3 regions of the Peribacillus sp. NPDC056705 genome follow, and region 1 is predicted to be linked to each of the others. Evidence: riboswitches for the same ligand, from Rfam matches in the RefSeq annotation. Region 1 holds a riboswitch; each other region holds the start of a gene.
What was found. Region 1 has a riboswitch for S-adenosylmethionine ahead of ACFRAK_RS23060 (bifunctional homocysteine S-methyltransferase/methylenetetrahydrofolate reductase). Riboswitches for the same ligand answer to the same signal wherever they lie in the genome.
Positions count from the first base shown of each region.

Region 1 (10,803 bases):
GGTTTGGACCTGAAAAAGCTTTCCAGTGGTCTAATACCTTAGAATCATTGATGGTCATTTTGTAAACCCCCAAATTTTTCTCATAATTTTTTTCATTACGTTTTATCCATCCCCAAATTTCTTTCTTCTAAATTTTCCCCAAATATATGATATATATAAGATATACAATAAATAACTTTGGTCATTGAATAATAAAATTTTAAAGGATAAAACGTTTTCAGATGTTATATTAACATGTTTTTGTCGAAATATCCAAAGGTTAAACTACTTTATGCAACCTTTTTGAAACTATATTTCTGTTTAATTCGTCAAAATACGCTTTTAATTGACTTTTTTGCTCATTTAAGTCTTTTTTTCGCTAAAAAAAGATTTTTGTATTTTTGTATAATGATTATTTTTCAGGTAAATTTAACTAGTCTGAAAGCCCTTTCAGCTCAATCAAACTTCCAAGCTGATAAACTTAGATTGCCATATTGAAAGCTCCTATGCAGTAGAGTTGCCTTTTTTTTGTCATCCCCTGACCCCATTGCGATGACCAATGGAACGAAATGCTCTTTGGAGGGCACAGCCTCTGTACTGTATGGGGCGATTTTTTCATACTCAAACAAGGTTTGCAAATCCCAATTCATGATTTTCTCTTCGACCCAGTTCTCAAACTCGATTGCCCATCCTTCTGCAACATGCATATCCTCCTGTATTTGGGAGAAATTATGGACAATTCCACCACTCCCGATAATAAGGACATTACTTTCCCTTAATACCCTCAATGTTTTCCCAATTTCATACTGCTTGTCCAATGGCAGTGCAGGACTAATGGACATAGATACGGTCGGGATGTCAGCTTCTGGATACATGATATGCAAAAGCCCCCATGATCCATGGTCCAGGGGGCGCCTTTCATCAAGTTCCCCCAATACACCTATCCTGGACAATAAGGTTAAAATTCGATCTGACAGCTCAAGGCATCCCCTGGCTGGATAAGTAATCTGAAATATTTCTTCAGGATACCCTGCAAAATCATAAATGACTTCATGCTTCCCTACTGCTGAAATCATTTGATCTTCACATTCCCAATGTGCTGACAAAATTACGATGGCAGCAGGTTTCTTCATAGTTTGCATATAATCCTTCAAAAAAGAAGTGTATTCATTATTTTCCAAAGCTAATAGCGGTGTTCCATGTGATAAAAACAATGATGGCATCATAGAAACGATAAATCCTTTCGCATTGTAATCTCAATACCCTATACCTTAATTTACTATAGATAAACATTGTGTTCATCAATTAAATTGCAATTTCGGGGTTGTCTCATCAATAGTATCGAAGGTATACCCTTCTTTTTTAAGAAATTCAATTATATCAGGCAATGCTTTCACTGTATTCTTCATACTATTGATATCATGCAATAAGATATTAACATGCTTTTGATTTTTCGTCCCTTTTTGTACGGCAGTAATGATTTGTTGTTCACTTATTGACGGACTGAAGCCATCTGTCGAGTCAATGGACCAATCAAAGTAAATATACCCTTTTTCCTTTAGCTGTTGAAGGATTCCGTTGATGATGGGTTTCGTTGCAGCCTGATGCCGCAGACGATTATTCGAGCCGCCAGGAAGGCGCACAATACGGCTTTTTATCCCATACTCCTTTTGCAGCATGGTTTCAAGCCTATTCAAATCTTGAAAGAAACTCTCAGTCGATCGATAAACGATGGAATAATCATGTGTATAAGAATGAAGGGCAATCGCATGACCCCGGGAAACCATTTCCTGATAACTTTCCTTTGCGTATGGTTCTTCATTCCCTTTAACGAAAAATGTAGCCTTAACATGATAGCCGTCCAAAATATCCAATATCTTCATGGTATTCAAAGATGGTCCGTCATCGAATGTCAAATAAGCGATTTTCTGATTTTCCTTACTTTTCAGGAGCGGTGTGATCTCTTCGGGAACCATTGCATGTACTTGAATGTTCTGGACATCCACAGCCAACAAAATAATAATGAAGGAACCCGCCATGGAAAGAAATAATTTCAGGATATAATTCATAGGTGTTGCATCCCCTTCCTTTTGACCATTAAGATGTACCAATTAAGGGGTTTCATGCACTAAAAGGCAGCGGTAAAAAATACCGCTGCCTTTATTAAATGAGTTATCGATCGACATTGAAGTAACGGGCTTCAGGATGTGCAAAAACAATGGCTGACACGGAAGCCTCTGGTTCCATCATGAATCCTTCAGTCAATTCCACGCCAATATCCTGAGGTTGTAACAGGCGGAATAGCTTCTCCTGGTCTTCCAGATTAGGACAAGCAGGATAACCAAATGAAAACCTTTGCCCGGTGTACTTAGCGGCAAACCGCTCTTTCATGGACATTTCAATCGGATCGCTTATACCTAAATCATCCCGCATTAATTGATGAATTCTTTCTGCGAAACCTTCAGCTGTTTCGAGAGCAAGTGATTGAAGGGCGTGATTTTTCAAGAAATCGCCTTCAAGCTTTAGTTTTTCTGCCCATTTTCTAATCCCTTTTCCGGCAGTGACCAGGAAGAAACCAACATAATCCATTTGCCCGGAGGAGATTGGTTTCGCGAAGTCCGCTAAACAAAGATGCGGATTCGTATCTTGCCGGGGGAAGTCGAAAGTTTCCAAAACCTCGTTATGGTTCTCCGGGTTGTATACCAATAGCTTATCTCCTTCGCTTTGAGCAGGGAAAAATTGATAAACTGCATTCAAACCATAATCCGGTTCCGTCTTTAGAAATTCAATCAATTCATCAACGAGATCATTGAGTTGCACTGCTTTTTCATTCCCTTGCTTAAGCAATTCGGACACTTTACCTTTTAACCCCAAATGATGTCCAATCAGCATTTGCCTATTAATATACGGCTGGATGACATCCAATGGATAGTTTTTCAGGACGTGACGCTTGATGTCATGCGGGATTTGAACAGGAGCATCGCTTAAAGGGGCAGCTGTGGACTGCTTCCGAACAGGTTTTTCCATCGTGGCAGCAATGGCGGCATTCGCTTTCGCTCTTTCCCGTTTCTCGACTAACTCTTCCAAGTACACCACTTTTTTGTCAGAGTCATGTAAAATATTCGTTACAGCCAAACCATCCATCGCATCTTTGGAATATAAAACCGGTCCTTCATATTCTGGTGATATTTTAAAATCGGTGAATTTACGGGATAATGCTGCCCCTCCCACTAAAATTGGGGTATCTATTCCCGCTTGCCTTAAATCCTGTGCTGTTAAAACCATTTGCTGTGCAGATTTGACAAGTAACCCAGATAGGCCAATGATGGTTGGCTCATGTTTTCGAACCTCTTCTATGATTTGTTGCGGTGCGACCTTTATGCCCAAATCAATGACTTCATAGCCATTATTGGATAGGATGATATCCACTAGGTTTTTCCCGATATCATGCACATCTCCCTTGACGGTCGCCAAAAGGATTTTCCCTTTCTTAGCACTATCTTCAGAGTTTTCCATTAGTGGTTCAAGGTGAGATACTGCCGCCTTCATCGCTTCAGCACTCTGAAGCACCTCTGCGACAATAAGTTGGTTGTCATTAAACAATCTCCCCACCTCACTCATGCCATCCATCAATGGTCCATTGATGATTTCCAATGGGGTGTCACCGCGCTCAATCGCTTCATTTAAATCATCAACCAATCCTTCTTTCGTTCCCTCGATAATATAGTTACCTAAACGTTCATCCAATGGCAGGATCACACCATTATCCTTCTTCTCCGCTTTTTTCCCGCGATAAAACTCGGTAAAAATCGCTAAAGTTTCAGTTGAAGTCTCAAATAGCAGTGCCTCAGCCAATTTCACTTCCTCTTCCGGTATCAGAGCGAAACGTTCAAGTTTTTCTGTATTCACGATAGCATAATCGAGACCCGCCTTTGTACAATGGTAGAGGAAAACGGCATTTAATATTTCCCTTCCCCTCACTGGCAGACCGAATGAAACGTTAGAAATGCCAAGTATCGTTAGGCATTCCGGAAATTTTTCTTTAATCGCCTTTATTCCATTCACCGTTTCCAATGCAGATCCAATATATTGTTCATCCCCTGTACCTACAGGAAATACAAGCGGATCAAAAATGATGTCACTTTTGTTCAGACCGTACTTATTAACGAGCAAATTCACAGACCGTGTAGCCACTTCCAATTTCCGTTCAGCATCGACTGCCATCCCAGTTTCATCAATGGTTCCTACGACAACGGCAGCACCATATTGATGGACTAATGGCACTATTTTTTCAAAGCGCTCTTCACCATCTTCAAGGTTTATGGAATTAATGATCGATTTTCCTTGTGAATGTTTTAATGCTTGTTCAAGCACGGCTTCATCCGTAGTATCGATGACCAATGGGACTTTCACTTTTTTGACGACCTCTTCCACAAATTCCTTCATATCGCCAAGCTCATCCCCATCAGGATCAGCAAGACAGATATCAATGACATGGGCCCCTTTTTTTACCTGGGATCGTGCAATTTCGGCAGCTGGCTCATAATGCTTTCCGCGTATCAGCTCCTTGAATTTTCGGGAACCGATAACATTCGTTCTTTCACCTACGAATAAAGGCCGCATTGAATCATCATAAATTAGCGGCTCTATGCCCGATACGGCATGACCATGGGCTGTTTCCGTAATTGTACGGGGTTTCATGCCTTCGAGGACCCTGGAAAGTTCTTTAATATGTTCTGGTGTCGTACCACAACATCCACCAATGATATTGATCCATCCCTTTTCGGCAAATTGCTTCATTTTCTCTGCCAGTGAAGTAGGTGACTCATGATAGTGCCCTTCTTCATCAGGGAGCCCGGCATTCGGATAACAGCTAATGGCGCTATTTGATATATCTGCAAGTGTCCTGATATGGTCTATCATGAATTCCGGCCCTGTTGCACAATTAAGGCCGACAGCAACGGGCTTCATATGTTCAACCGATAAATAAAAAGCTTCGATGGACTGGCCAGCAAGTGTAGTGCCCATCGGTTCGATTGTCCCTGATATGATGACAGGCACATCTTTTCCTGTTTTAGCGAATGCTGCTTTGATTCCGGAAAAGGCAGCCTTGACATTAAGCATATCCTGACAGGTTTCCACCAATAACAAGTCTACCCCGCCATCCAAGAGACCGAGTGCCTGTTCTGCATAGGAATCGGTTAAAATATCAAAAGTCGTTCCTCCCGTTACGGAAAGCGTTTTTGTAGTTGGACCCATCGAGCCAGCTACATACCTTGGCCATTCATCATTGGAGTACTTTTCACAAGCTTTAACGGCAAGCTCAGCTGAAATCTTATTTAGCTTGTAGGCGATAGTGCTTATTTGGTATTCCTCCAGTACGATGCTGGTCGCTCCGAAGGTATTTGTTTCAATGATGTCTGCACCCGCTGCTAAATATTTTTCATGAATGGATTGGATGATTTCCGGTTGCGTCAATGATAAATATTCATTGCAGCCCTCGAATTGTTCCCCTCCAAAATCCCCTGCCGTCAAATTCTCCGCTTGAAGCATGGTTCCCATCGCCCCGTCAAGAAGGAGTATTTTAGAATTTAACTGATCTTGAATCGCTTTTTTATTCATGTACTGCCACCTCTGATGTATGTTTACTATCGACTTTTCTAATATATTTCGTAAGTTCCGCCGTCATTTCATAGCGAAGGAACGGAGTGATTAAATATATGCCCTTGAATTTTTCCCTTGCCGCGTCCACTAGCTCTCGCGCGATATTCACTCCTTCAATCCTCGACTTTACAGGGTCATCCCCCGCTAACGCCATGGCTCTTCTAACATTATCAGGCAATTTGATGCCTGGGATTTCATTATGGATGAATTCGGCGTTCCTGGTGCTTGTCAAGGGCATGATACCGATGAAGATCGGGGTTTCTAAATGTTTTGTGGCTTCATATACTTCTTCGATCTGCTCCACGGAATAGATTGGCTGTGTCAAGAAGGATTGGGCACCGCAGGCAATCTTCTTTTCCATTCTCAGTACCGCTTTATCCAGATATTTCACATTGGGATTAAACGCTGCAGCAATTTTGAAATTTGCCCGTTGGCCCAAACTTTGACCCGAATAGGAAAGACCTTCATTAAATTGTTTGACCATACTTATTAGGTCAAAGGAAGATAAATCATAAACCGAAGTGGCGCCCGGGAAGTCCCCAATTTTTGAAGGGTCTCCGGTGATGATCAATATTTCGTTCAGACCCACCGTTTGCAGACCCATTAAATGTGACTGCAGTCCAATCAAATTTCGATCACGGCATGTTATATGCACCATTGGCTCTATATTCAATTGGTTCTTCAGTAAATTGGCCAGTGCATCATTCGATATCCTTGGTGAGGCAAGCGAATTATCGGCTAATGTAATGGAATCGACCCCTGCTTTTTTCAAAACCTCGGCACCAGTCATGAAGCTCTCTATACCTAACTTTTTCGGAGGATCAAGTTCAACTAGAATCGTCCTTTCTGTTTTGGCCTTTTCGAACAGGGGACGTTCCAATTCTCTATCATTCACTTCAATTATTTCTATTTCACGGGATTTCGTAAATTTCTCTTTCACAGGAGCCAAACTTCCAATCGCATTCTTTACAGCTTGAATATGCAGCGGAGTCGTTCCACAGCACCCTCCTATGATCGCGGCCCCCTGCTCACGAAGTTCTAGGGCACTTGAACCGAAGTATTCCGGCACAGCTTTATAGACGAGCCTTCCATCCACATAATCCGGGAGGCTGGCATTTGGGTATATGGCAATTGATGCTTGCTTTGGCAAACTCACTTCTTCCAAGGCCCGAATCATATGATGTGGACCGAGACGGCAATTCACCCCAACAACATCGGCACCCAGTTGCTCAAGTTTTTGAAAAGCTTCATTTAAATGGATTCCATTTTGAAGATTTCCCAGTTCATGCATCGAAACATTTGCTATGATCGGCAGTCCAGTTTCATATTTAACGATTTGCAGGACGGTTTCCAGTTCTTCCAGGTCATAAAATGTTTCCAAGAGAATCCCATCAGGGTTTTCCATCAAAAGACTGTATAGCTGTTCACGAAAACCCCGTTTTATCTCTTCCATGCTTAAATCCGATTTCCTGATGCTCCGCTGTGCCCCTATGGTACCGAAGACGTATGCCTTTCCTTTTGCCGCTTTTTTAGCAAGAATGACTCCCTGGCGATTGATTCTGCTTACTTCATCTTCAATTCCATACCGTTTCAATTTGTTGAAATTGGCTCCGTATGTATTCGATTGAAGGATATCTGCACCGGCTTCCAGATAGGCACGATGGATGGACTCTATTTGATCTGGGTTCGTACAGTTTAATTCCTCATAACATTGATCGATGCCATTTGAATACAATAAGGTCCCCATTGCCCCTTCCCCAACCAGTATTCTATCTTTCACGTCTTTACGAAAATCCATCATTACACCCTCTCTCAAAAACAATCCTGTTTTTGTCGTATTCTATGAGTATGAGAGAAAAGGAAAAAAAACCTTCTCAAAGAAGAAGGTTTTTTGAAACATTCTCCTCATCTATCAAGCTCTGCTTGCTGGATTTAGCACCTTTGCCTAAGCTGGTTGCTGAGGTTTCTTCGGGCCAGTCCCTCCACCTCTCTCGATAAGATCCATTTATATAATTTTCATAAGATTTCAAAATTTGATTATATTTAATTTACATTAATAATCTGTCAATTTCAATACCTGATCGACATTTTTTTCACTTTTGCAAAAATCATTCAACCTTTTGCAGCTTGAACACTCTTCAAAATCCTTTGTTTCCAGTCTTCCGCTAACGAGTCTAGTGTAAGTAAAGCCTTTGCGCCTTCCAGCCCATCTCGTTTATGAAGGAGTACCTCTGCTGCATAATGAACTGAAATTTTTTCCTGCAAACGATCTATCAGCCCAATATCGTTTTGTTTATTTATCGTTCCTTCTTGAAGTACTCTTGCAAAATAACCAGTGAAACTCGTTTTCAGCACGAGTTCCAAAAACTTAGGTTCTTGATTGAAATGGGAAATGGTCGAACAAGGTATCCTCCCCTGGTTAATTTGAACAATCACTTCGCCTATTTGATAAATATCGCCAATATATGTTGTTTCTTCCCTCATCCCCGCTACGGTTAAATTTTCACCGAATGCAGGGATTTCCAGTTTTTTAGAGAATTTTTCATTCCATATTGAATAATGCTCAAAGGGGTAAAAGCACAAAACGCGATCAGGACCTCCATGGAACTTTACATTACCAACCCCATCACCAATTATACCTGATTTAGTCACTGTCACATTATCCTGTTCTTGTTTATCCATTGCTGAATAGATTTCGATATTTGAAAAAATTTCTTGTTTCGGCTTCCCGGCATGAAGTGCTTTGATTTTTCCATTTTCCATTTTGCATCTTCCATTCATATTTAATTTATATCATCCTGTATGTATAAATTATACTAAAAGTCCATTTTATACTGTAGTTTTTTATAAGAATATGAAAATGCAAAAGCCTCATGAGCCGTTAAATGGGGGAAATATCATTGATTTCCAGAAAAATTCATAGGTTAGTTTCAGTAATTTTGTTGCTATTTCAGAATTAAATATGGTAGAATATGAACACAATATATAGTCGAAAACTACAACCGTTCGCCTATATGTTGATTTTCACGATTGAATTCCTCATTGTCGCTCTTTAGGGAGCGAATTTTTTTTGCCTTCATTTCCATCCACCATTTTCTTTTATTTCCATTCTGTTTCTTACATCGTGATCCACTTACATATTTGCACTTTCCTTACCTATGTAAATCTCCCCCCTATTAATTCACTTTCTTTACCATTTAGAAAGCAAATTACCTTGCTAAAACAAGCAGAAAGCCGAGCGACATCATGTGTCTTCCGCTCAGCTTCCTGTTTAAGCTTGCTTCTTTTTTTTCGGTGCCACTTTCTTTCGGGTCGTCTTTTTCATTTCCGTTTCATCATGTTTCGTACGGTCAATGGATGCCTGTAATGCCTCCATTAAATCGGTTACATTGTTGGAAATTGGTTCTTTTGTTTTGGCTGGAATCGTCGTCTGTCCTGCTTTCTTTGATTCAATCAATTCAAGTAACGCGGTTCGATAGTCATCGGTGTATTTTGTCGGATCGAAAGTAGTCGTTAATTGATCTATCAATAATACGGCAGTATCGATTTCTTTTTTTACAATGGTATCGTTGGCAGGAATATTCGGAACATCCGCTGTGGGGCGAACTTCATCCGGATAATGAATCGTTTCCATCACCAAGGTATTATCAACGACTCGGATTACCGCCATTTGTTCTTTGGAGCGAATGATGATTTTCGCTAGCCCTACCTTATTCGATTCCTTGAGTGCCTGTCTCAAAAGGGAATAAGCTTTTATCCCTCCGTCATTAGGAGACATGTAATAACTCCGGTTAAAATAAATGGGATCTATTTCTTCAATTTTAACGAAATCCACGATTTCCACGGCTTTTTCTTCGTTTTGTTTTTTCAGTTGTTCTAGTTCATTGTCTTCCAATACAACAAACTTTCCCTTTGTATACTCAAAAGCGCGGACTATATCATCCTTCCCCACTTCTTTCTGGCATACCGGGCAAACCTTTTCGTATTTAATCGGTGAATGACATTCCTTGTGCAACGTCCTCAAAGAAATATCCTTATCCTCCGTTGCAGCATGAAGTTTGATCGGAATGTTCACCAAACCGAATGATATGCTCCCCTTCCACATCGTATGCATATTCGTCACCTCATAACTTATTTTTAAAGAGAAGAACAATTTTATTATTCCCCTTTGTTCAAAAAAAACCGAAAAAACAATTGCCAACTCTAACACTTCGTTTTTTTGGCAAAATAATGTTAATCAATTATTTGCGGAGGTAAATACAAAAAATGAAACCGATGCTGCCTACCTATTACCCTGAAGCCCCCAATTCCAAGGATTGGCGTTATGAAGTCAAATATGACGGCTTTAGGGCTATATTAACGATAGACTCCGATACCATTAGCATTTCGAGTCGGAACGAAAAGGAATTATCACCACAATTCCCGGAAATCATTGCTTACATCAAAAATCTGCACCTGGAAGAATATCTCCCGCTTCGGATGGATGGCGAATTGGTCTGGCTTACCAATCAGGCGAAAGCCGACTTTTTCCAAATACAGTGGCGAGGACGCCTTGGGAAACAATCCTTAATTTCAGAAAAGGCCCGTTTTTCCCCATGCCGGTTCATAGCGTTTGACCTGCTTAGCATCAGCGGAAAAAACGTAGCAGCTAAACCCATGGAAGAAAGAAGGGAATTGATGTTGAATATGGGGGCAAATCTTGGCTTTCCTATGCCTCCTGATCCCAACGATAAGGCTTTGATACAATTAATAGAGAGTTTTGACGTATTGGATAATGCCTTGAATAAGGTCACCCTATTAGATGGCGAAGGGGTTGTCGCCAAGGAAATTGGTGGGACTTGGCAGGAAGGGAAACGTACTGCCTCATGGATCAAGGTGAAAAATTGGAAGACCGTTTCTTGTTTCATTACAGCATTGCACAAAGAAAATGGTTACGTTTCCCTCGCAGTTTTCAAAGAAGGTGCCGTAACCAAAATCGGAAGTGTTAAAAATGGACTGAGTCCTCAAGATAAAAGGATATTATATGAACTGATCAAGCAAAATGCATCAGACGAGGACATACAATTTTTTTATATCCATCCATCCATTTGCATCGAAGTCCAATTCTTACACGTGTATGAGGAGAATGAATTGCGTGAGCCTCAGTTTTCACAATGGCTT
Region 1 covers NZ_JBHTYI010000030.1:20,860-31,662, forward strand. The annotation lists gene ACFRAK_RS23040 (2-oxoglutarate dehydrogenase E1 component) at 1-58, opposite strand, end outside; gene ACFRAK_RS23045 (dioxygenase family protein) at 435-1,205, opposite strand; gene ACFRAK_RS23050 (polysaccharide deacetylase family protein) at 1,281-2,048, opposite strand; gene metH (methionine synthase) at 2,152-5,601, opposite strand; gene ACFRAK_RS23060 (bifunctional homocysteine S-methyltransferase/methylenetetrahydrofolate reductase) at 5,594-7,441, opposite strand; SAM riboswitch class I at 7,546-7,644, opposite strand; gene ACFRAK_RS23065 (MOSC domain-containing protein) at 7,756-8,406, opposite strand; gene ku (non-homologous end joining protein Ku) at 8,915-9,757, opposite strand; gene ligD (DNA ligase D) at 9,910-10,803, shown strand, end outside.

Region 2 (10,803 bases), on a different contig from region 1:
GGGCATCCTGGAGGTCCATTTTCGCTGCAAGAGCGAAGTTGCCAGGGACCGCTGATAGGTCAACACTGTCTGTTGCCCGAGGCAATTGAGCGGATTCCAATGGTTTGAGTTGGATGTTTTTTGGATTTTTCGTTACATCCTTTTCAGATATTTTTAAAGGGTCGACATCTGGATCAACTTCAATCAACCCTTCATCCACCAGCACTTTAAGTGCACGTGCAAGGTTAACCGGATCATTGGGCACTGCAAGGGATGTACCGTCTTTAATTTCTTTCAATGATTTATACTTGTTCGAATATATGCCCATTGGTGCTGTTGGAACTATGATAAGGTCGGAAAGCTTTAAATCATTTTCTTTAGCGAAGTTATCCATGTACACCTTATGCTGGAAAAGGTTGGCATCGATCGAATGGTTGCCAAGGGACTTATTCGGCTGGATATAGTCGGTGAATTCGACGATCTCTACATTGTAACCGAGATCTTCCAGACCTGGTTTGATGGCCTCTTTAACCATATCGGCATAGGGCCCGGTAGTCGCCCCGATCTTCAATTCTTTTTTGTCTTCAGTTTTTGGGGATGCATCATCACTCCCGCATGCTGCCAACCCAAGGGCAAGTGCACAGACTGATAATAACGAAGCTATTTTCTTCATTTGAAATTCCTCCTGTTTAATGAAATGTATTGAATCATTGAAAAAATGACTGATCCCTATCGTTTGTTAACTATGTATGAGGCCTTGTCACCAACCATTTGAATGATTTGCACAAGGCAGATCAGCACGACGATCGTCGTGATCATGACTGTGTTGTCATAACGGTAATAACCGTACCGGATGGCCAGGTCGCCAATTCCGCCCCCGCCGATTGTCCCTGCCATCGCTGAGTAACCGATAAGCGAAATGGTCGTTAATGTCAGTCCTTGAATGATACCCGGTTTTGCCTCTGGAAGAAGTACATCCTTAATGATCATCCATGGAGTGGCTCCTACGGCAATTGCAGCTTCAATCACGCCTCTGTCTATTTCACGTAATGCCGTTTCAACGATTCTTGCAAAAAAAGGTATTGCGGACACCGACAGGGATACAGAAGCAGCTCTCGGGCCTATCGTCGATCCAGTTAGAAGATCCGTTAAAGGAAGAAGGGCGACCAAGAGAATGATGAAAGGGATTGAACGGACAATATTGACTGCGAATCCTAGAGATCGATTCACGATACTATTTTCAAAAAATAAATTCCTTGTTGTCGTAAACAGCAATACTCCAAGCGGTAGACCGATCAACAGGGCTACTGCAAGGGAAACACCGACCATATAAATCGTTTCAAGAAAGGCTTTATTAAGATCAGGTAAAATATTGACGATGGAATCAAGCAGTGACATGTTTTAGCACCTCCACAGAACTGGAACGATTTTTTATATATTGCAATGCCGAATGAACTTGAGCGGCATCGCCTATTAACTCGATGATTAAAATGCCTAAAGGGACATCCTGGATATACTCAATTTTACCGTGTAAAATATTCCCCTTTACTGAATGGGATTGGAGAGCATCCGAAAGGATCGACTCACCAGCGGTTTGCCCTTCGAATTGAATTTTAATGATCGTACCTTTACTTTCTTCAATCAAGTGCGGAGGGAGTGCGAAATCCAGAACACTGCTAATGAATTGCTTCGTTAACTCCTGCTTAGGCTGTGAAAATATTTCATAAACGGGACCTTCTTCAATTACACGGCCATCCTGCATGACGGCGACACGGTGGCATAGTTCTTTGACCACTTCCATTTCATGTGTAATCAACACGATGGTGATGCCAAGCTTACTGCTTATCTTTTTCAATAATTGTAAAATCGCTTTTGTAGTTGTTGGATCAAGTGCTGAAGTCGCTTCATCACATAATAGAACAGTGGGGTCATTTGCTAAGGCACGGGCTATGCCTACCCGTTGCTTCTGTCCACCGCTAAGCTGCGCCGGATAGACATCTTTCTTATCGCTGAGCCCTACGATTTCCAACAATTCCAATACACGTAACCTGATGGCATCCTTCGATCGATGCGCGGCCTTTAAGGCGAAAGCGACATTTTCATAAACAGTTTTTGAACTGACCAGTGAAAAGTGTTGGAATATCATTCCGATTTTTTGCCGTTGTTTACGAAGCTCTTTACTTGATAAAGAGGTTAAATCAATGCCGTCGATGATGATATTTCCACCTGTCGGACGTTCAAGCAAATTCAAGCAGCGGAGTAATGAGCTTTTTCCGGCTCCACTGTAGCCGACAATTCCATACACTTCGCCAGTTTGAATGGTTAAAGACACGTTATCCACTCCGGTAACTCGGTTTTTCTTCGAGACGTATTCCTTTCGGACTGAACGGATTTCAATCATAAGCTTTCCCCCTTAAACATTAAAAAACTGCCCCTATCATTCAGAAAGAGGCAGCGAAATTATATCTCGTCTTATCTTTCAGAATGCAATCATTCTGCAGGAAGTGGCACCGTTCCCTAAGGGCGGTTGCCGGACATCACAGGGCCTGATCCCTCCGTCACTCTTGATAAGTAAATTATTATTTTAGAATATTTCAAGTTTTTCAATATAATCTATATTATTTGTAAAATTCAACAATGTCAATCGTTTCTGTAATTTTCGGGGTGATTTTTTGTTATTAAAGTTTAGAAAGGTCCGTTAAAAAGGGCTATCTTGCTATAATCCAGCATTTATTGTCCAGGTTAATTATTCCAAAATTTCCTTGTCAAAAGGGTAAAGTGGTAATACATTTGTTATAGTTAAAGTTAAAAAAAGGAAGACGAAACTATATTTGTGTAATGATGGGGAGGCAACTGAATGTTAGAGATTAACACGATAAATGATGTGGTTTGTGTGAACGGGACTCCTGGCGGGAACAAATCGGGGATGAGTGTTTATGTCTTTTTAACGGATGGTCTATTGATAGATACTGGCGCACAGATATTATTGGAAGAGCTCATTCCATTCTATGAGTCCGCAGACTTCGACTCAGTGGCCTTGACTCACTATCATGAAGACCATACCGGGTGTGCTGCATGGATACAGGAAAATAAAAAGGTCCCGCTTTTCATTCACCCGATGTCGGTTGAGGTTTGTGCAAAGGATGCCGTATATCCTGAATATCGTAAAATTTTCTGGGGAAAGAGAGACGCCTTTAAAGCTGAGCCGGTAGGGAAGGCCATTCATTCCCGCACCCAAACATGGGAGCCGATTTTTACCCCTGGTCATGCAAAGGACCATATGGTGTATTTGAATCACAGTAATGGCATGCTCTTTTCAGGAGACCTTTTCGTAACACCAAAAACAAAACTTGTCTTACGGGAAGAGTCTGTCCCGGTCATCATCGGTTCCATTAAAAGATTACTTCAATATGACTTCGGGGAAGTGTTTTGCTGCCATGCTGGGCATGTCCCTGATGGGAAGGTCATGTTTCGGAAAAAGCTCGATTATTTGGAAAACCTACAAGGTGAAATTTTACGCTTGCATTCTCAAGGGCTGACCGTTCATGAAATCCAGCAGGCCGTTTTACCGAATCGCTATCCCCTTATCGAGATTTCTGGGCATGAATGGGATTCAGAGCATATCATTACATCGATATTAAACGAAAATATTTTAAGTGCGAGGGAGAATGGAACTATTTGAATGCTATTTCAGGCTAATGTTTTCTATTTGTCACTCAAACAACTTCCATCCAGGATGTTGTTTTACTTGATTACTTATAAAAGACGGACTTTTTATAGGGGGAATGCAGTCCAAGCGGGAGATGAACGGGATAAGTAAAAAAGGGGAGCCCTCCATAAGAGGGCCCACATAAATTATTTATTTTCATTGGGATCTGTTTCATCATAAAAATCATGTGCTTCTTCGATGTTCTGAAGGTTAGCGACTTCATACACATTTCCGCCTGCCATTCCTTCATTGATGATACGGTCGATATCCAGGTAAACGGAGTCCTTGCCATCATATTCGGTATCCTTCAAAAATGTCATTTTTTCTTTATCCAAAATTAATCCCTCCTAGCCTTTTCTTTAGTTTAGGCAAAGGAGTTTTTTTTATTCTGTTTAAGGATTTCATGAATGTAATGAGGGTTCATTCATATACATGGAAGATCATTAAATCATGTACCATGCTTTTGAGTTTGGTTTCATCTGTTTCGGAAGGCGGGTTAGCTGTCCACTCGATGGATCCATCTTTATGATACAAGGCTTGGACTGCCTTCTTGTTGAAATAAAAGGAAATTTTCCATCCCGGCAGATTTTTATGCAATGGTGCCCATTGAAAATGAGTGATCATATGTATTACCTCCATATATACAGTTTCTCATTTAATTATAATGGAAAACGGTAGCTGGAGGTGTTATTTTATTGTCAGGTTGGGAAAAGTTAATTCAATGAAAAGATTTTTTAAATGCAAAAGCCTGTTTGTTTCAATTTCCACTTCATCGAATTGCATGGGCTTTGAGTTCACTTCATATATGAAGAGCGAACCCGATTCGTCTTCCCCTATATCAATGGAAAACTCTCCGAGAAACCCGATTTTTTTCGATAGAATCTCTCCGCATTTTTGGGCGATATTCGCTAATTTTTGATTCAGGCTTCTTGATTGCAGGTCTTGATAAGGAAAAAGCTTACCCCCTCGGGGAGTGTGGGTGGTGATTTCCTGAGTTTGTGACATCCTTACCGCTTTGCCGGTCACTTTATAAAAACCTTTTTCATAATGGACGAGAATCCGGTAATCATAACGGTGTCCAAAAAGTTTTTTTGGTCTGATCGCCTGTTGAGCAAGATAGCTCCTTTTTAATAAATCCCTTTTTTTTGTTTCCCAGAATGATGCGAAATCCGGGAAGGACTCACTATGCTTCAAGCTATTGAACAATAGTGTATCATCATCATTTTTGATTATGGTATAAATGCCCTTCCCTTGGCTTCCTTTGCAGGGTTTAAGGTATATATGCCTGTAGGTCTCCAGGAATGAATAAAGGCAATCGCTGTTTCGTAAGACCGTTGTGGGCGGAAGGTGTTTTGTGAGGAATCCATCTTCATTTAATGCTTCGAACATTACATATTTATCTATAAAACAGGGGTTGAATAGATTCATTCGGGAATCTTTAAAGTGTGTAATAAGATGTTGGAATTCCTCTGACGCCTCATAGCTCCTCGAAGGGATACGGTTATAGACGATGTCAGGGAAGGGTACTTTACATTCGATCCACTTCTTTGAAATGGAGGAAAAAACATACCCTCTCAACGAATCGGGATGAAGGGCATTTCCTGTGAATACATACGCCAATATTCCATGTTTTAATAAATATAATGATAGGTCCCGAAAAAGGGTCAGGTTTCCACCCAAACCTGATTCCTTTTTGGGATTGGAAACAGTTAAAATTCCGACGGTGAGCATCCGGTTACCGGGATATATCGTGATTGGAATCAGGGGTTGATTCGAATGGTCCTTTTTATAGCTGATTTCCTCTTTGGCAGAGCCCGCGAAAAGTTCAGCATTCTCATGATTGTGGTACCAATTTTCAGTGGGGCTATCGTAAAAAATGTTCATCGCGGTACACTGATTGATTTCGTAATCGTCTGTTCCGTAAGATAAATGGCATAATCAAGGCTTAGCTTTCTGGTCAGCAATTCGAAATCCTTGAGTTTTGGATGGGCGAATATGGAACGTCCAGGTTTGGAATTGGCTTCAAACATCCAAACCTGCCCTTTTTTATCCAATCCAAAATCAAATCCTATTTCTGCAATGATGCCGTCCAAGTTCTTTTCAATACTGTCACTTAAAATCAGCGCGGCTTCCGATAGCTTTCGTTCGACTTCTTTCGCCTCATCGTCATCTCCAAACAGTTCGGCAACCGTTTTGATGACACCCCCGCTTTTAATATGGGTAGTGACGCTGCCGGCACCGGCGATTTTTGCGGCAATCGCGGTTACCTGCCATTTTCCATTACTGTCCTTGTTCGTATGGACCCGGAAATCCACTGGACGTTTTTCAAATCGAATTAATGGGATGCCCTGCTGTACAATAAGGTTCTCAAGCGGTCGGTCGTGAAAAATATGTTTAACGATGGATTCCAATGTAGGGAATTTTTGCAGTTTATTTTCTTTTGCTTCATTTGTATAGCGACAATAGTAAACATCCTCATGCTTATCATAAAGAATTTGGTGAATCCCTAGACCGAGGCTGCCGTGAATGGGCTTTATATAAACTTGCCGGTAATGGGAAAGAAGGGTTTCCACCACGGACATGGATTGAAATGGATATGTTTCCGGCAAATAAGGCAATGCCCGCTCATCTGCGCATAGCCTTTCATTTACATCCCATTTATTGAAAAATCCAGGATTATACCATGGTATTGTATATTTTTTTTGGAATTTCCGCTTCACTTCTTTAGGTCCATCGCGGTTTTCCGTCAACCGATTTGGGAGTCGGTCATAGATGACATTAGGGAAAGGAAATTCATTTATGTGCCAATGATCGTTAGCAAACACATAGCCTTTGATTGTCTCCTCATCCCAATTGATTACATTCTCTCCAAAAACAAAGGGGATACAGCCCGTGGTCCTGCTAAGCGAAAGGAGTTTTGCGAAAAATTCCGATCTCTCCCCTAATGGTTTGTTTGAAACGCCAGTGAACCCTGAGGAAAATATTCCGACAAGCGGTCCGATATGGATGCTCTTGCCGTAAATGAATAAATGAAGGGGAATATCGGTATGATCGAATAGTAGGGATTCCGCAAGGCTTTCCGATAGGACGATTGACTGATTGACGGCTGGGTTTTGTTTGACGATGGCAGGACATGAATGCCGTCCGAAATAAATTAATTCAATCTCTGCCAAATCTCCAAGCTCTGAAGGATAGTAGAGAACATTGCCAGGGATAGAGGCAATTTCGGCAGGATAAGTCTTTCTCACTTCTATTCACCTGCTTTCTGAAGATGTTCGGCTAAATACTGGCTATATTGAAACGGTGCGCGATGGATATCCTTCATGGTCTCCGGCTGTAGTGCCTGAATGATTTTCCTTCCGGGCTTGGAGTTGATGTCCATGATCCATAATTGGCCTCTTTTATCGATGCCTAAATCAATCCCCAATTCGAATAATCTTTCAAAGACAGCTTCGGTTTCTACGGGCAGGGTGCGAAGGATATGCTGAATCTTTTGTTCGACAGCAATCGAAATCGTTTCCGGGTTTCTTTTGTTGAAAGTCTCTAATGAAATGGCTTCCCCGCCTGTGGCAAGATTTGAAGTAATTCCGTCTTTTTGTCCCGTACGAATTCCGCGGCCCCGTTCCAACCATTGATTCTTCTCGTTTTTTTGAAGGAAAATCCGTAAATCGAATGGCTCATTATTTTGGTTGCAAAGTTCTAAATATGGCTGGCAAAGGTAACGGTATCGATTTAATAAATGCTGCAGCCATTTGTTAAGCTGTGATTTGGAGGAGAATGGGCGGTCATATTTGGTGCCCTTTTTCGTCATGGATACCAAAATGCCGCCTTCGGTTTTTGTTAGGAGATAAATTCCTGTACCGCCTGCACCAAATTCAGGCTTGATGATGATTTTATCCAGGCGTTCCAAATGCCCGGTAATATCTTCAGGTGTCGCCACTTGTACGGTCTCTGGAAAAAATGCCTGCAGGTGTGGATGGTTTTTTAGGATTTGATACACTTCCCACTTACCAGGAAGGCCCAGCCCTAAGAAATTCGAGTTATCTTTTAACCAATTGATTTTGTGTCGGGTTTCCGTTGACTCACGGACTAATCCGTGAAAACAGCGATCATATACAAAATCAGGTAAATCAAAAGATGTGGCGATCCAATTTTCATTCTCGGCATCAAAACGCTCGCCACGCACTTTTTTAAGATCCATATCAATATTTTCAGGTGAGAATTTACAAACTTTCATATTAAATGATTTAGCGGTTTTGGCTATTTCGTTGAAGTAGTTGTTTTCATGTGTATCCGACGCGGCCATTAATCCTATTAACACGAGCTAGCAACTCCTTTTTATGGATGGTTTTCGCGATTAAGGGCAAGCATGAAATCTATGATGGATTTTACTGATGGACGAAAGGTTTCATAGCTGCCTTGAAATTTTTTCGAAGGTTTTGAATTCACTTCGATGATCCATGGATGTGTATCAGTATCCAGTGCTAAATCGATCCCTAGCTCACCGAATGAATCGTCATGGTTTTCGACCAAGGCCTGGGCAGTATTTTTAGCCAGCCGTAGGAGCTTTTGATATATGCGGCTGGCATCCTGAAGGCCAAATGCTTCCTTTAGAAAGTCCGGCCCATTTTTCATCAATCCGCCTTGTGCAAGATTGGAAACGATTGTACCAGGGTCCCCAATCCGGGCAACCATTGATGAAACTTTCCATTCAAGCTGATCGTTCCGATGAAGAAGTATGCGGAAATCAACTTTTCTCTGATCGATTTCGAAAAGGGAAATCCCTTTTTGAAGAATGAAGGATCGTCTTCTGGAAAATCTTTTTAACGTTTCATACAACTTTTCATCCGTATCAGCAAAATGTACATTCTGGAGATGTCCGGATTGCTCGATTTTCCATTTTCCAGCTACTTGCGTTAATCTGCAAATATTCTTGCCTTGGCTGCCTGCTGAAGGTTTAAAGTAGATTACCGGATGCCTTTCTATAAAAGACAAGAAAGTTTCCTTTTCGTTAAAAAGGATCGTCTCTGGCAAATTTGGCAACAGCTCATCTTCTAAGATTAGCAGCTCATGTACATGATGTTTGGAGAGGAACCTTCCATTGAACATCGGTATCGACCGTTCCTCCAGTTCAGTTTTAAACAGCTTGAAAGAATGCGATTCCTCAAGTTTACGTGAATGTATCCGGTTATAAAATACATCAGGTATGGGGAGGGGAAAGGTCTGCCAGCCATTTTGCCCAGGCAGGTAGCCTTCCACAACTCCATCTTGAAGAGACTGCAGTTTCACTAAATAAAAGGGGATGCCCTGCTGATTACAATATGATTTCATTTCCTGATAAAATTTTTCCATCTCGCCGAATGTCCCGTCTTGCAACGGGGTCTGATTCATGAGTGAAGCGAAGAATGGACCTATTTTTATTGACCTTCCTTCCGCATGGTATGAGACGGAGATTGGATCGGAAAAAACGGGTAAGGATAAAATTTGGTTCATATCATATGAAAGTTTCAATGTAGGCTGGGATGACGGGAATGGCTGGACAAGTACCGGGACGGAACGGCATCCAGCCATGATCGTTAAGGATTCTCCAAATTGAAGGCCCCATTCCTCAAATAGTTTTTCTTCGATAAACAGTAGCGCCTTCTTTCTAGTCTCTGCGGAATTTACCGTAATGAAAACTTTCTGATGGTTAAGTTTCATAATAATTCCCCGTTTGCACTAAGTTTGATAACCTTTAATAAGTAAATGATGGGCAAATGTGGATAACACATTCTATGTTTTTTTTATTAGAAGGTGTCATCAAGCCTTTATTTCAAGCAATAAAAGGAGAAATTTCAAGGGTAGTTTTGGGTGAAGATTCTATTTATGGTCTTTTTAGGTACTGTAATAGGTGCTTCACTAATTTATTAGCTATCAGAATGCTGTTCCTTATAAACCAATCTATTCTTGCGGGAAACAGCTGCCGTTGACACCCGGGGTGATTCCAAAGCGGCAGGAAGAGTTAGGCAAATTGTTAATGATGCCTCTATACAGAATATGAAAATTTTCGTGAAGGCAGAAGTAAAGAAAGCATTGTTCACGGAAAAAAGTACTGCACAATTGCTTGATCAATTGAGAATGAAGAAAGCTGGTTCGAGAATTGACGCCAATTTCCCGGAAACCATTGTCGAAAAAGGTGCCAAGTACTTATTACTCATTTTCAGCCGCTATTCCAGAAACTGCATATCGAGAGTATTGTGGAAGAACAGGTTTCTTCATTTTCGGTGTCCCGACTTAAGGAAATGGGGTGGAATCATCAGTTTATTTCAAGGTTTCGTAACTGTTTTAATAGGATGACGTGTAATTCTTAATCGGATTTGTTATAGTGGAAAAGGTGTATGAATACAATGATTACCGGGAGGGGAAATAAATGAATAACGTATATGATGCAGCGTATGAAATGGAAAAGGCGATTAGGGCAAGTAATGAATATGCCGATTTGCAACGCTTATATGATCTTGTCAATTCTGATGAAGCAACAAAAGGAATGTTTGAAAACTTCCGTAATCTGCAAATAACATTGCAGCAAAAGCAAATGATGGGACAGGAGATTGCACCGGAAGAAGTTGAGCAGGCACAAAAGACGGTACAGCTTGTCCAACAAAACCCAACCATTTCACAATTGATGGAAGCTGAACAACGGATGAGCATGGTCATTGCAGACCTCAATAAAATTATCATGAAGCCGCTTGAAGATTTATATGGCTTGCCTGAACAACAGCAATAAGCAGTTGGAGACTCCCTTCTATAATGGTTGGGGGTTTTTTTGTTCCCTGGATGCATCGGTGCAAGGGTCGTGAACCACTATATGTTCTATTCCCGAAATTTTAGTCATAAATTTGAAAGAGGATACTACAGATGGGGGAGATCAGCATGGTATATCGACTACTTGCGGTCAATATTGACGGGACATTGCTCCAGTCGAATGGCCGTTTAAATAAATCGACTAAAGAAGCAATAGATTATGTTCACCAAAAAGGTGTCCATGTTGCACTTGTGACGTCAAGAAACTATCACTCAGCAAAAAAAGTGGCCAAAGCCCTAAAAATAAATCCGATGATGGTTGCTCAGCAAGG
Region 2 covers NZ_JBHTYI010000004.1:337,588-348,390, forward strand. The annotation lists gene ACFRAK_RS08300 (MetQ/NlpA family ABC transporter substrate-binding protein) at 1-652, opposite strand, end outside; gene ACFRAK_RS08305 (methionine ABC transporter permease) at 709-1,377, opposite strand; gene ACFRAK_RS08310 (methionine ABC transporter ATP-binding protein) at 1,364-2,380, opposite strand; SAM riboswitch class I at 2,449-2,553, opposite strand; gene ACFRAK_RS08315 (MBL fold metallo-hydrolase) at 2,837-3,661, shown strand; gene ACFRAK_RS08320 (hypothetical protein) at 3,835-4,023, opposite strand; gene ACFRAK_RS08325 (YheE family protein) at 4,109-4,312, opposite strand; gene ACFRAK_RS08330 (YheC/YheD family endospore coat-associated protein) at 4,376-5,572, opposite strand; gene ACFRAK_RS08335 (YheC/YheD family endospore coat-associated protein) at 5,569-6,936, opposite strand; gene ACFRAK_RS08340 (YheC/YheD family endospore coat-associated protein) at 6,939-8,009, opposite strand; gene ACFRAK_RS08345 (YheC/YheD family endospore coat-associated protein) at 8,027-9,388, opposite strand; gene ACFRAK_RS08350 (hypothetical protein) at 9,737-10,024, shown strand; gene ACFRAK_RS08355 (YlbF/YmcA family competence regulator) at 10,098-10,454, shown strand; gene ACFRAK_RS08360 (Cof-type HAD-IIB family hydrolase) at 10,601-10,803, shown strand, end outside.
Region 2: another riboswitch for S-adenosylmethionine. It lies ahead of ACFRAK_RS08310 (methionine ABC transporter ATP-binding protein); the one in region 1 lies ahead of ACFRAK_RS23060 (bifunctional homocysteine S-methyltransferase/methylenetetrahydrofolate reductase).

Region 3 (10,803 bases), on a different contig from region 1:
GTTGCAAGCGGAAGCAAATCCATTTTTAAGGCAGAGACAGCCTTTTCGTCGAGCAAATGATGACCGCTTTTGGAAATCATGACAGGGTCAAGGATAACGATGGCAGGCAAGAAGGTTTTAAGGGACGCAGCGACAGTTTCCACGATTTCTTTTGATCCTAGCATGCCTATTTTTACTGCATCGACAGGAATATCTTCAAAGATAGCTGCAATTTGATCTGATATGATTGCTGTTTCAATTGGCTGTACTGAACGGACTTCCATTGTATTTTGTGCGGTTACGGCTGTGATCGCAGACATTCCAAAGACACCATGTGCAGAAAATGTTTTTAAATCCGCTTGTATTCCTGCGCCGCCCCCTGAATCAGAGCCTGCGATGGTTAATGCTGTTTTCATAAAAAAACCCCTTCATATAATTATTTTTTAGAAGTATTTTAAGTAATATGAATGCTAAAATCGCACCAGCGAATGAACTGAGCATAAAAGCCGGTAAAAAACCAAAGAGCGCAGCTTTTTCCCCCAATAGGAGGAGGGCAAGTGGATAACAAGCTAGGGAACCGAGAATACCGGTCCCGATCACTTCCCCTAAACAGGCAAATTTTAAGCTTTGTGTTTTTCGGTAAATGATGGCAGCCAAAAGTGCACCGATCATGCTACCGGGAAAGGCGAAAATTGAACCGGTACCAGACATGTTTCTAATGATGGAAACTAAAAAAGCTTGTGTCACTGCATAAGCTGGCCCCAATAGAACGGCCGTCAGGACATTTGCCAGATGCTGAATAGGAAAGACCTTTGCAAATCCTGCAGGAATGAAAATAAATGAACTGGTCAGCGTCGTAATAGCCGTGATCATGGCAGTCAACGTCAGTTTCTTGACAGGATTCATCATCTACAGCGGCCAATCTTGCTCATTATGAACCATATCCCAAAATAAATATTCATATCGGGAAGTAACCAAAAAGTGCTTTTCTAATCTAAGAAGTTCCTTTTCTGGCATGCCTTCCGTCAATTCTTCCAACAAAGCGATCAGCCATTTATGTGCTTCCCCGAATTCAGGAGATGAATAGGACCTTATCCAATCTGCGTAGCGATTGTTTTCCAATGCTGCTCCATTTTGTTCTTTCAGTAGCAAACCGATTTCATAATAATCCCAAGCGCAGGGCAGGAGACAGGCGATCAAGTCTGCCAAAGTCCCATGCTGAGCTGCATTTAGCATATAGCCTGTATAGGCTAAAGTCGTTGGAGTAGGTTCTGTATCTTCCAATTCCTTGGAAGTGATCCCGAATTCGGAAGCATAATGCCGATGAATATCCATTTCCACTTGAAGGGTTTCATTTAAAATACTCGCAAACTTTGCCATGGTTTCGATGTTATGAGCTTTGATTACACCTAAAGCAAAGAGCTTGGAATAATCCATGAGATAGATATAGTCCTGCTTCAGGTAATAGGCAAATTTCTTTTCAGGAAGCGTACCATTTCCAATTGCCTGGACGAAGGGATGTGAATGGTTCCTTTTCCAAATCTCTTTTGACCGTGCATGTAGTCTATCACTGAATGTTTCTAATTTAACATTCTCCATTGTTCATCCTCCTTTAGAATGGATCCCTTTGTTCATGAAAAAACCCCGTTCCTGAATACGGAACGGGGTAGATGGATATAGTCTGAAAATGGACGATATCATCCACTTCCCTCCGCCGGTATGAGCCGGTTCAGGTTCAAAGGGTCCGGAACTAATTCCATCTCAGTCTTAAAAAAAGACTCCCCTAGTGGTGTGAATTGTATGTAATTACTGACATCATATCAGAAAGACAAGAAAATGCAACCTGCATTTAAAAGAGGGACCATTTTATGTCCAGGAAAAAAGGGAGAACCAGGTAATTGACTTTTGATGGTTATTAGGATAAAATCATGTCTACATCATTTATATATCGATTTCTTATCCAGAGAGGTGGAGGGACTTGGCCCAAAGAAACCTCGGCAGCGGACCCGTTTTGGGAACTGTGCTAAATCCAACAAGCATATGCTTGGAAGATAAGAAGAGCCGTACGGACACTGTCAGCCTCTTCTTGAATTAGAAGGGGCTTTTATTTTTGGGAAATAACGTTTAGTGACATAATAGAAAAGGTATATATAATTTGGTGAAAATAAAACAAGTTGATAAAGTTTAGCTAACTAGAAGCAGGCTCTAGGATGACTAGGAAAGGAGCCATTTACATGGCAGAATTATTTAAGAGGATCGAACAGAGGAAGGCAAAGCTTATTGAAGAGTTATTGGCCAATGGAGTATACAAAACCTCTGATGAAAGGCACCTTTATGATGCCCCATTAAAAGTACTTGAAGATGAATATAAGATTGTTATAAATAAACCAAATACCGAGTCACCTTCTGAATGGATGACATAGTAAACGATGGACTATAGTTTGGGTTCTTGGATAAGAGATATGATGTAAGCATTCACAGTCTACACTAGTGGATGCTTTTTTGCGTTTAATAGAAAATGACACAAAATATACATAATTACAGGATTAATAGTCATTTTGTCACATTTACCCTTTAAAATAACACATTTAATTTCCGAAAAATAGTTGATTTTAACTAGTAGATTCATTATGATGAAAGTGTAAAAAAATTGAATAAATGGGAGGTGGCTATATAATGCCTTGCCTTAAGGTAACTATAGAAAAAATAGAAGAGAAAAGAAAAGAAATGATTAACTTGGCAGCAATTTACGGCTTATCAAGTCTGCTAACTGTTCAAGCCAGTCAAGAATTGGATACGCTATTAAATGCGTTAACAAGTAAAAGAGATTGTGAACATTTTTACCTCCAGAAAGCATATAGGTATTTTTAAATTAGCCAATTCGCACTCGATTAATATGAAAAAGCTACTGCTCAAGGCAATAGCTCTAAAGAATGATATTACATATCGACACGTTTACCAAGAATGAGCAAATCCCGCTCAATCCCATCCAACTCGGCAACTTGAGGTAAATGTGCCCATTCTTCAAATCCGAATTTGGAAAAAAGCTTAAGGCTTGGTGTATTGTGGGCGAAAATGAAACCCAATAGAGTCTTAACACCTAATTTTGGACTCCATTCAATTGCCTTTTGAATCGAAGTTTGTCCGATTCCTTTTCCCCGGAAATAATCATCTATATAAATGCTGATTTCGGCAGTGGAATTATATGCCGGTCGGCCATAGAAGGATTGAAAGCTCATCCATCCAGCAGTTTTCCCTTCTATAGTAATGATAAATAGCGGTCTACTTTCTGAATGATGTTCCTCAAACCATTTAACCCTCGATTGGACGGATACAGGCTCCGTATCTGCCGTGACCATTCTTGAAGCAATTGTTGAATTATATATTTCAACAATTCTGGGTAGATCGGATAGTCCTGCCTCTCTAAACGCTATGAGCTCTTCCATGATTTAAACTCCTAACTATCATTTATTCAATCTCCAGAATGAAGGGTAATCCCGTATTTTGTTTAAGGGACGGTGAATGACACCCAATCCATTGAAAGTTTTATATTATCATACACTCTTGAATCTTTATCTGACAATTTTTTTATGTTAAGACTGTAGATTTTTTGGGTATGTAAAAAAATAAATACTTCTAGTAAAGAGACAAGAGGAGAATCAAATGAAAAAATTGGCAGGTTTATTGATTATAGTACTCGTTATATGTTTTGCTGCGTATGAATTTCAGGCCTCGGAGTCAGAAGATGTGCAAAGGGTGATGGCTTTTGGAGATTCATTAACCTATGGAAAAGGGGATAAGGATGGGGAAGGATATATAGAAGGCCTTGAGGATGAATTGAATAATCCGCAATCGGAACAAAAAGTGAGTTTTTGGAATTACGGTATAAAAGGCCAGGAAACGGATGGGGTGATGAAACAGCTTGATGATTACCGCATTAAAACGAAACTTGATGAAGCCGATACTTTCATCGTTTTTATTGGAACGAATGACTTGATCAATAGTAACGGAGGGAACTTGGAGAAAATTAGTGACCGAAAAATCATTGAGGGAAAACGGGAGTATATCAACCATCTCAAAAAGATTACATCAACCTTGATAGAGGCAAACGAAAAGGCGGATATTCTGGTAGTAGGACTATATAACCCAATAAAAGACAATCAAAAACTTGAAAAGCTCATTCGTGATTATAACCTGTCAATAAAGGGAATAGCGGATAAAGATAAAAGGATGTTATTCATTCCTACAAATGATCTTTTTGAAGGTAAAAAGAAAACAGAGTATTTCAGTGATAAGTTACATCCGAATGAAAAAGGGTATCAGCTCATTGCGAACCGGGTTTTGGAAAGTTATGATTTCAAATGAAAGCAAAAATGCACAGGAAGGCTTCCTGTGCATTTTTGCCCTCTAAGAAGTAGCTAGGAATTTGATATCGCTTTAAGTTGAGGGAACTGTAAGTCATGGAGTTGCTTGTATCTGCCGTTGTTTAGCAATAATTCTTCATGTGTTCCTTTTTCATGAACCTGCCCTTTTTCCAGAACGATAATTTGATCCGCATCATGAATGGTCGATAAACGATGTGCAATTACTATTGAAGTCCGCTTTTTCATTAAACGTGACAATGCTTGCTGGATCAAATGTTCGGATTCTGTATCCAAGGCCGCCGTTGCTTCATCGAGAATGATGATTTGCGGATTTTTCAAAAGTGCCCTAGCTATGGCAATGCGCTGTTTTTGTCCGCCTGAAAGCTTGACTCCGCGCTCTCCAATCTGAGAATCATAACCATCAGGAAAGGCACTGATAAAGTCATGCGCATTTGCCGCTTTGGCGGATTCGATGATTTCAGCATCTGTAGCATCAAGTTTGCCATACACGATGTTATCACGAATGGAGCCATTGAATAAAATGATATCCTGGGAAACAATCCCCATTTGTCCCCGTAATGATTTCAGTGACACATCCTTGATATCATGACCATCCATTTTAATCGTGCCATCTTGCGGATCATAAAATCGGATCAAAAGGCTCGTGATGGTCGATTTTCCAGCGCCAGAGGAGCCGACCAGAGCAGTTACTTGACCAGCTTTCATGGACAGGCTTAAATGGCTGAGGACAGGTACACTCTCATCATACGAAAAATCAACACATTGAAATTCGATTTTCCTTTTTATGTAAGGGAGTTCGGTGGCATTTTCCTTGTCACTTATTTCGGGCTGGGTTTCTAATATTTCAGTTATCCGCTCAAAGGCCGCGGCTGATTGCTGGACAATGCTGATGACCCGGCTAAAATTGCGAACGGGACTCTGCAGTAACCTCAAATAGGCGAGAAAGGCCACGATTAACCCTATTGTGAATTCACCTTCCATCACTTGCCAAGCACCGACCACAATGACTGCTACAAGACCGATATTGTTCAATAAATCAATTATCGGGCCGAACATGGAGCGTAGCCGAACGGACTTAAGGTTTGCAGTCATATTTTCCTGATTACGCTCCGCAAACTTCCTTGATTCGAATTCTTCATTTGTAAAAGATTGAATGAGCCGCATTCCTGAAATGGAATCCTGTAACTGGTTGCTGACATCTCCTGCGGAACTTTGCACAGACCTAAATGACATCCTGATGCGTTTCCCGAATACCCTTGTGATATAGAACATGAAAGGGAATGTAAAAAGAAGTACAATGGTCAGCTTCCAGTTAATGAAAAGCATATATACCGCCACGGCAATGAAAGTCACCGTGTCAGTCAAGACTTGAAGCATGCTTGAAGAGATGAGCTGCTGCAGTAAATTAACATCATTGGTCAACCGCGACATTAAGTCACCGGTACGGTTTTTATCAAAGAATTTCATATCCAGTGTTTGAATATGGTCATACATGCTATTCCGTATATCCGTAATAGCCTTTTGACCGACCTTGGAAACGATATAGCTGTTAAAGTAGTTCAGTAAAGCCAATAAAATGGCAGCACAAAGAATTCCTGCACCAATCCAGATTAACGAGTCATATCTTTTTTCAGGAATGATTGTATCAATCGTAAACTGCGTCAACTGGGGGATGGAGAACTCAAGCAATGAAATGAAAAGCATGATACATAAAACCAAAGTGCAAAACTTCCACTTCGATGGGACCCGATTGAACATTTGCTTGAGCATCAACCATATGCTTCCTTTTGAGGGGATTGCATGCATGGTACTGCGGCCTTTGTGGCTGAATGGAATATGTCCTCCACTCATAGCGATCACTCCTATTTAGACTATCCTTGATGTTTTGAAAGTCATTTGAATTAGATGATTTTTGCCTTTATGACTATCATAGAGCTTTTCAAAAAATAGACAACTTTTAAGCGGTTCATTTCAGTCAAAAAGTATAATTATTTTACACGTTCATATAGGACATGGAATAATTAAAGGAGATTAGCGAGGCTGATAAGAGGAGATGCTAATAGTGAATGAAAATGAAAAAGTCAGGGAAGAACTTTTAAATGCGGTCATCGGACTAACGGATGAACAGCTGAACAACCATCCTGAACCAGGAAGATGGAGCATCATGCAGGTTTTGGATCATTTATATTTAATGGAAAGGGCCATAACAAAGGGCATTTCCGATAAATTGAAAAGCGATGATAGCATTCCTACTGTGGATAAACCGATCGAGCTTACTTTAGATCGTGAAATGAAGGTCCAGGCCCCGTCCTTTGTCATTCCGTCAGAATCATACCAAACTTTGAGTGAGATTAAGGAAAAGTTGTCCGAATCCCGAAAAGCTTTTGTACGGGTCGTTGACCATGCAAAGGAAATTGATCTCGAACAAAAATCTTTTCCACACCCTTTGTTTAAAGATTTAAGCTTGAAGCAATGGATCCCATTTGTGGGACTGCATGAAAAACGGCATTTATTGCAAATAGAAGAATTGAAAGCAAAGTTATAATAGAAGAAAAACTCATCCGTCTTTGGTTGAGTTTTTCACTTTCGGACAGATATTCGTAAAGGAAGGATTTTTCAGTGAAAGCCACTTGGGTAAGGACATGTTTGGTATTGGGCTTTTTCGGATTGATGCTAGGGCTCTTGTCCAAGTATATACTTCCGCCTGATTTAGATGAAATTGAACTGACTGACGAGCTGAATCCAATCGTCGCCGAAAAAAAAGACGAGCTCATTCAACTGGCTAATGACAAAGGCATCCTGATTATCATTACGGCGGGGTTCCGGTCTGTAGCCGAGCAAAATGAACTCTATGAAAAGGGCAGATCAGGCTCGGGCAACATCGTAACGAATGCAAGAGGTGGCGAGTCGCTACATAATTTCGGTTTGGCGATAGATTTTGCCCTCCTTAACAAACAAGGCGAGGCCATTTGGGATATGAATTATGACGGCAACGATAATGGAAAGTCGGATTGGATGGAAGTTGTAACCATCGCTAAAGGGTTAGGTTTTGATTGGGGAGGGGATTGGGCTGGGTTCAAGGATTATCCGCATTTACAAATGACATTTGGCTTGAACCTGCGTGAGCTGCAACAAGGCAAGCGGTCAAAAGGGCAGTGATGTGGGTAGTTTCATTATATGCCGCATAAATTTTGACTAAAAGCAGGAAAATAAGCATGTGAATTGCTTTACAGGTAAGAATTCGATAAAGTGGAATAGTGAGAAATCAGACATAAAGGAGTGCAGTCACCATGGAAGAAACAAAATATTGCCGGGACTCTTTGGTCATAAAAACAAGCCTTGTCCTCCCGCCGGATACAAATAATATTGGTACGATGTTCGGAGGCAAATTAATGGCATATATTGATGATGTAGCGGCTATATCAGCCATGCGTCATGCGCGAAGCAACGTCGTTACGGCATCAACTGATTCTGTCGATTTCCTGCACCCTATTCACGAAGGAAATGCAGTTTGCCTTGAAAGCTTCGTGACTTATACGGGCAGAACATCAATGGAAATCATCGTAAAGGTGATTGCAGAGGATTTAGTTACAGGAGATCGGAATTTATGTGTCATTTCTTTCTTGACATTTGTCGCCATTAATGAAGAAGGTAAACCAATTCCGGTCCCGCGTTTGGTTCCTGAAACAGAGATGGAAATGAATTTAAATGAATCAGCAAAACAACGGGCCCAAATAAGGAAAAAAAGAAGGGAAGATACACAGTTCATTGCAAGTACTTTCGGTGTGAAGCTGCCATGGACCGATCAATCGAAGCCTGGATTATATAAATAAGATACGCATCCCTTCAGCAATCTTATTGATGATTTTAGACCAAATTCATTGTGATTTGGTCTTTTATTAATCGCCATTGGTTTTGGGCATTATCCGTATGGGAAAGAAACGTGAAAAGACGCTTGGATAAGCCCGAGCGTCTTTTCACGTTTGATCACATCCGCTTTTCAGTCATCGCTTGCTAAAATACCGAAGAAGCGCAAGATGTTAATGAATAGGTTAATGAAATCTAGATATAGATTCAAGGCCATGAGCGGTACTTCTTCGGCTGTTACCCCGTAATGCTTCATTCGGTTGAAATCATATAAAATATAACCACTGAAAACTAAAATCCCAATAAAGGAAAAGACCAGCATGGCTGTAGAGCTTAATGGAGAGAAAATGTTGAAAATGCTAATGACCACTAAAGCTAGCAAGGCCGCAAATAACATTCCGCCCAAGAAAGAAAGGTCCTTTTTCGTGGTTGTGGCATAAACCGCCAGTCCACCAAATACAACTGTAGTCGTAACACCTGCCAGGATCACCACATTTGCCCCTGCAGCGGCTAGGTAGTGTGCAATGATCGGATATGTCGTAATTCCTGAAATCAATGTGAAACTATACAAAAATGTATAACCGATGGCTTTTTTCCTCCGCAATATGAATGCTCCAATCAACATAGCGATTTCAAGTATCGCTAAGGGAAGAAACAAGGATGGCGGAACAAGTGTGCCGAGAGCCATCCCTAAGACGGAAACGGCAAGTGACAAAGCGAACGTCCGCATGACGGACGGCATATATGTTTGTACAGTTTGTGAATACATTCAAACACCTCATCATTTATTTTCTACTGTTTTCTACGAATCTGTTTTAAAAAGGTTTCATGCCATTTAATGAAAATAAAGTGTTTTTTTTTTAGTATTGAAATATATATGAAATAATTACCTGTTTTATGATATCCTTACAAATGTACTAATTTTTCTGAAATATCAAAAAAATTAAATCAGAACCATTCTGCGGTATGTAGAACGACAAGGTCAATAAATAGATATGAACGTTAAGGTTGTTATCTTGGAATAGTAAATTAAAAATTATTGGTTCTTTACATTTAATCGGACTTCAAAACTTTACTGTATAACCGTTATAAAGGAAACGATTTTTTATTGCAGAAAATTATTCTTAAAGTTATAAAATATGAAAAAAATGTGATTATTTTCTATAAAACCTATTGTATAATTGTAAAAAATTGATTAAAATTCTAGATAATTATCAGAAGATTAATTATTTTCCCGATAAAATAGTTTAGGGGGAGCAAGAATGAATAAAGCTATTTTGCAAATAGAGAACCTAACGACCTCATTTCGAATCGGCAACAAATATCATGCAGCGGTGGATGACGTTTCGTTTACGGTGAATGAAAATGAAATTGTAGCAGTTGTTGGAGAATCAGGTTGTGGAAAGAGTGCATTGGCCTTATCTATCATTCAATTACATAATAGGCAGAGAACGAAATCCGAAGGAAATATCAATTATAAAGGTCAAAATCTACTAAAGTTGAATGATGTACAAATGAATAAAGTCCGGGGTAAGGAATTAGGGATGATATTCCAGGAACCTTTAACGGCTTTGAACCCGCTCATGACCATCGGAAAACAGATCGAGGAGAACCTTGATTACCATACTGAACTCTCCAATGCCGAAAAAAAGAACAGGACGATCGAACTTTTGACACAAGTGGGAATTCCATATCCTGAACGGACGTACAAGCAATATCCGCATGAGCTTTCGGGGGGAATGCGCCAAAGGGCAATGATCTCGATTGCCATTGCTTGCAACCCTGCACTGGTCATCGCCGATGAACCCACGACGGCACTGGATGTTACGATTCAAGCGCAAATACTTGATCTGCTGAAAGATATCCAGAGCAGGACAAAAATGGGGATCATCTTAATAACACATGATCTGAGCGTCGTAGCAGAGGTCGCGGACAGGATCGTTGTCATGTATGCAGGTCAGGTGGTGGAAACGGGAAGTGTTAAAGAGATATTCAACAATCCGCTTCATCCATATACGAGGTCGTTATTAAATTCGATCCCTTCTGCTGCAAACGAGAAAAACCGTTTGCACGTTATCGAAGGAATCGTTCCATCGATAGCGAAAATGGATCGGATAGGATGTCGCTTCCAAGATAGGATTCCTTGGATACCTAAACATGCGCATGAAGAGACACCCCGGCTTCACGATGTGGGCAACGATCATTTGGTGCGCTGTACCTGCTATAAAGAATTTTATTTTCAAGCTGAAGGAGATGCAACGACCAATGACATTACTCAAATTAGATAATCTCAAAGTGCATTTCCCGATAAGGGGCGGTTTTTTTCGAAGGGTGGTCGATCACGTAAAGGCCGTGGACGGTGTTTCCTTGGAGTTGCAGCAAGGGGAAACATATGGCTTGGTCGGTGAATCCGGAAGCGGCAAGTCCACGACAGGCAAGGCAGTGGTCAAACTGAATGAGGTGACATCCGGACAAATCCTATTTGAAGGCAGGGATTTAGCCTCTCTAAGTAGAAGAGAAATTAAACCATTCAGAAAAGATATCCAAATGATTTTCCAAGACCCGTATTCAT
Region 3 covers NZ_JBHTYI010000003.1:384,914-395,716, reverse strand. The annotation lists gene thiD (bifunctional hydroxymethylpyrimidine kinase/phosphomethylpyrimidine kinase) at 1-395, opposite strand, end outside; gene thiW (energy coupling factor transporter S component ThiW) at 364-885, opposite strand; gene tenA (thiaminase II) at 889-1,578, opposite strand; TPP riboswitch at 1,669-1,774, opposite strand; SAM riboswitch class I at 1,933-2,037, shown strand; gene ACFRAK_RS06615 (Fur-regulated basic protein FbpA) at 2,214-2,402, shown strand; gene ACFRAK_RS06610 (aspartyl-phosphate phosphatase Spo0E family protein) at 2,656-2,850, shown strand; gene ACFRAK_RS06605 (GNAT family N-acetyltransferase) at 2,919-3,425, opposite strand; gene ACFRAK_RS06600 (GDSL-type esterase/lipase family protein) at 3,643-4,344, shown strand; gene ACFRAK_RS06595 (ABC transporter ATP-binding protein) at 4,398-6,215, opposite strand; gene ACFRAK_RS06590 (DinB family protein) at 6,418-6,909, shown strand; gene ACFRAK_RS06585 (M15 family metallopeptidase) at 7,035-7,523, shown strand; gene ACFRAK_RS06580 (acyl-CoA thioesterase) at 7,655-8,197, shown strand; gene ACFRAK_RS06575 (Bax inhibitor-1/YccA family protein) at 8,365-9,000, opposite strand; gene ACFRAK_RS06570 (ABC transporter ATP-binding protein) at 9,494-10,519, shown strand; gene ACFRAK_RS06565 (ABC transporter ATP-binding protein) at 10,497-10,803, shown strand, end outside.
Region 3: another riboswitch for S-adenosylmethionine. It lies ahead of ACFRAK_RS06615 (Fur-regulated basic protein FbpA); the one in region 1 lies ahead of ACFRAK_RS23060 (bifunctional homocysteine S-methyltransferase/methylenetetrahydrofolate reductase).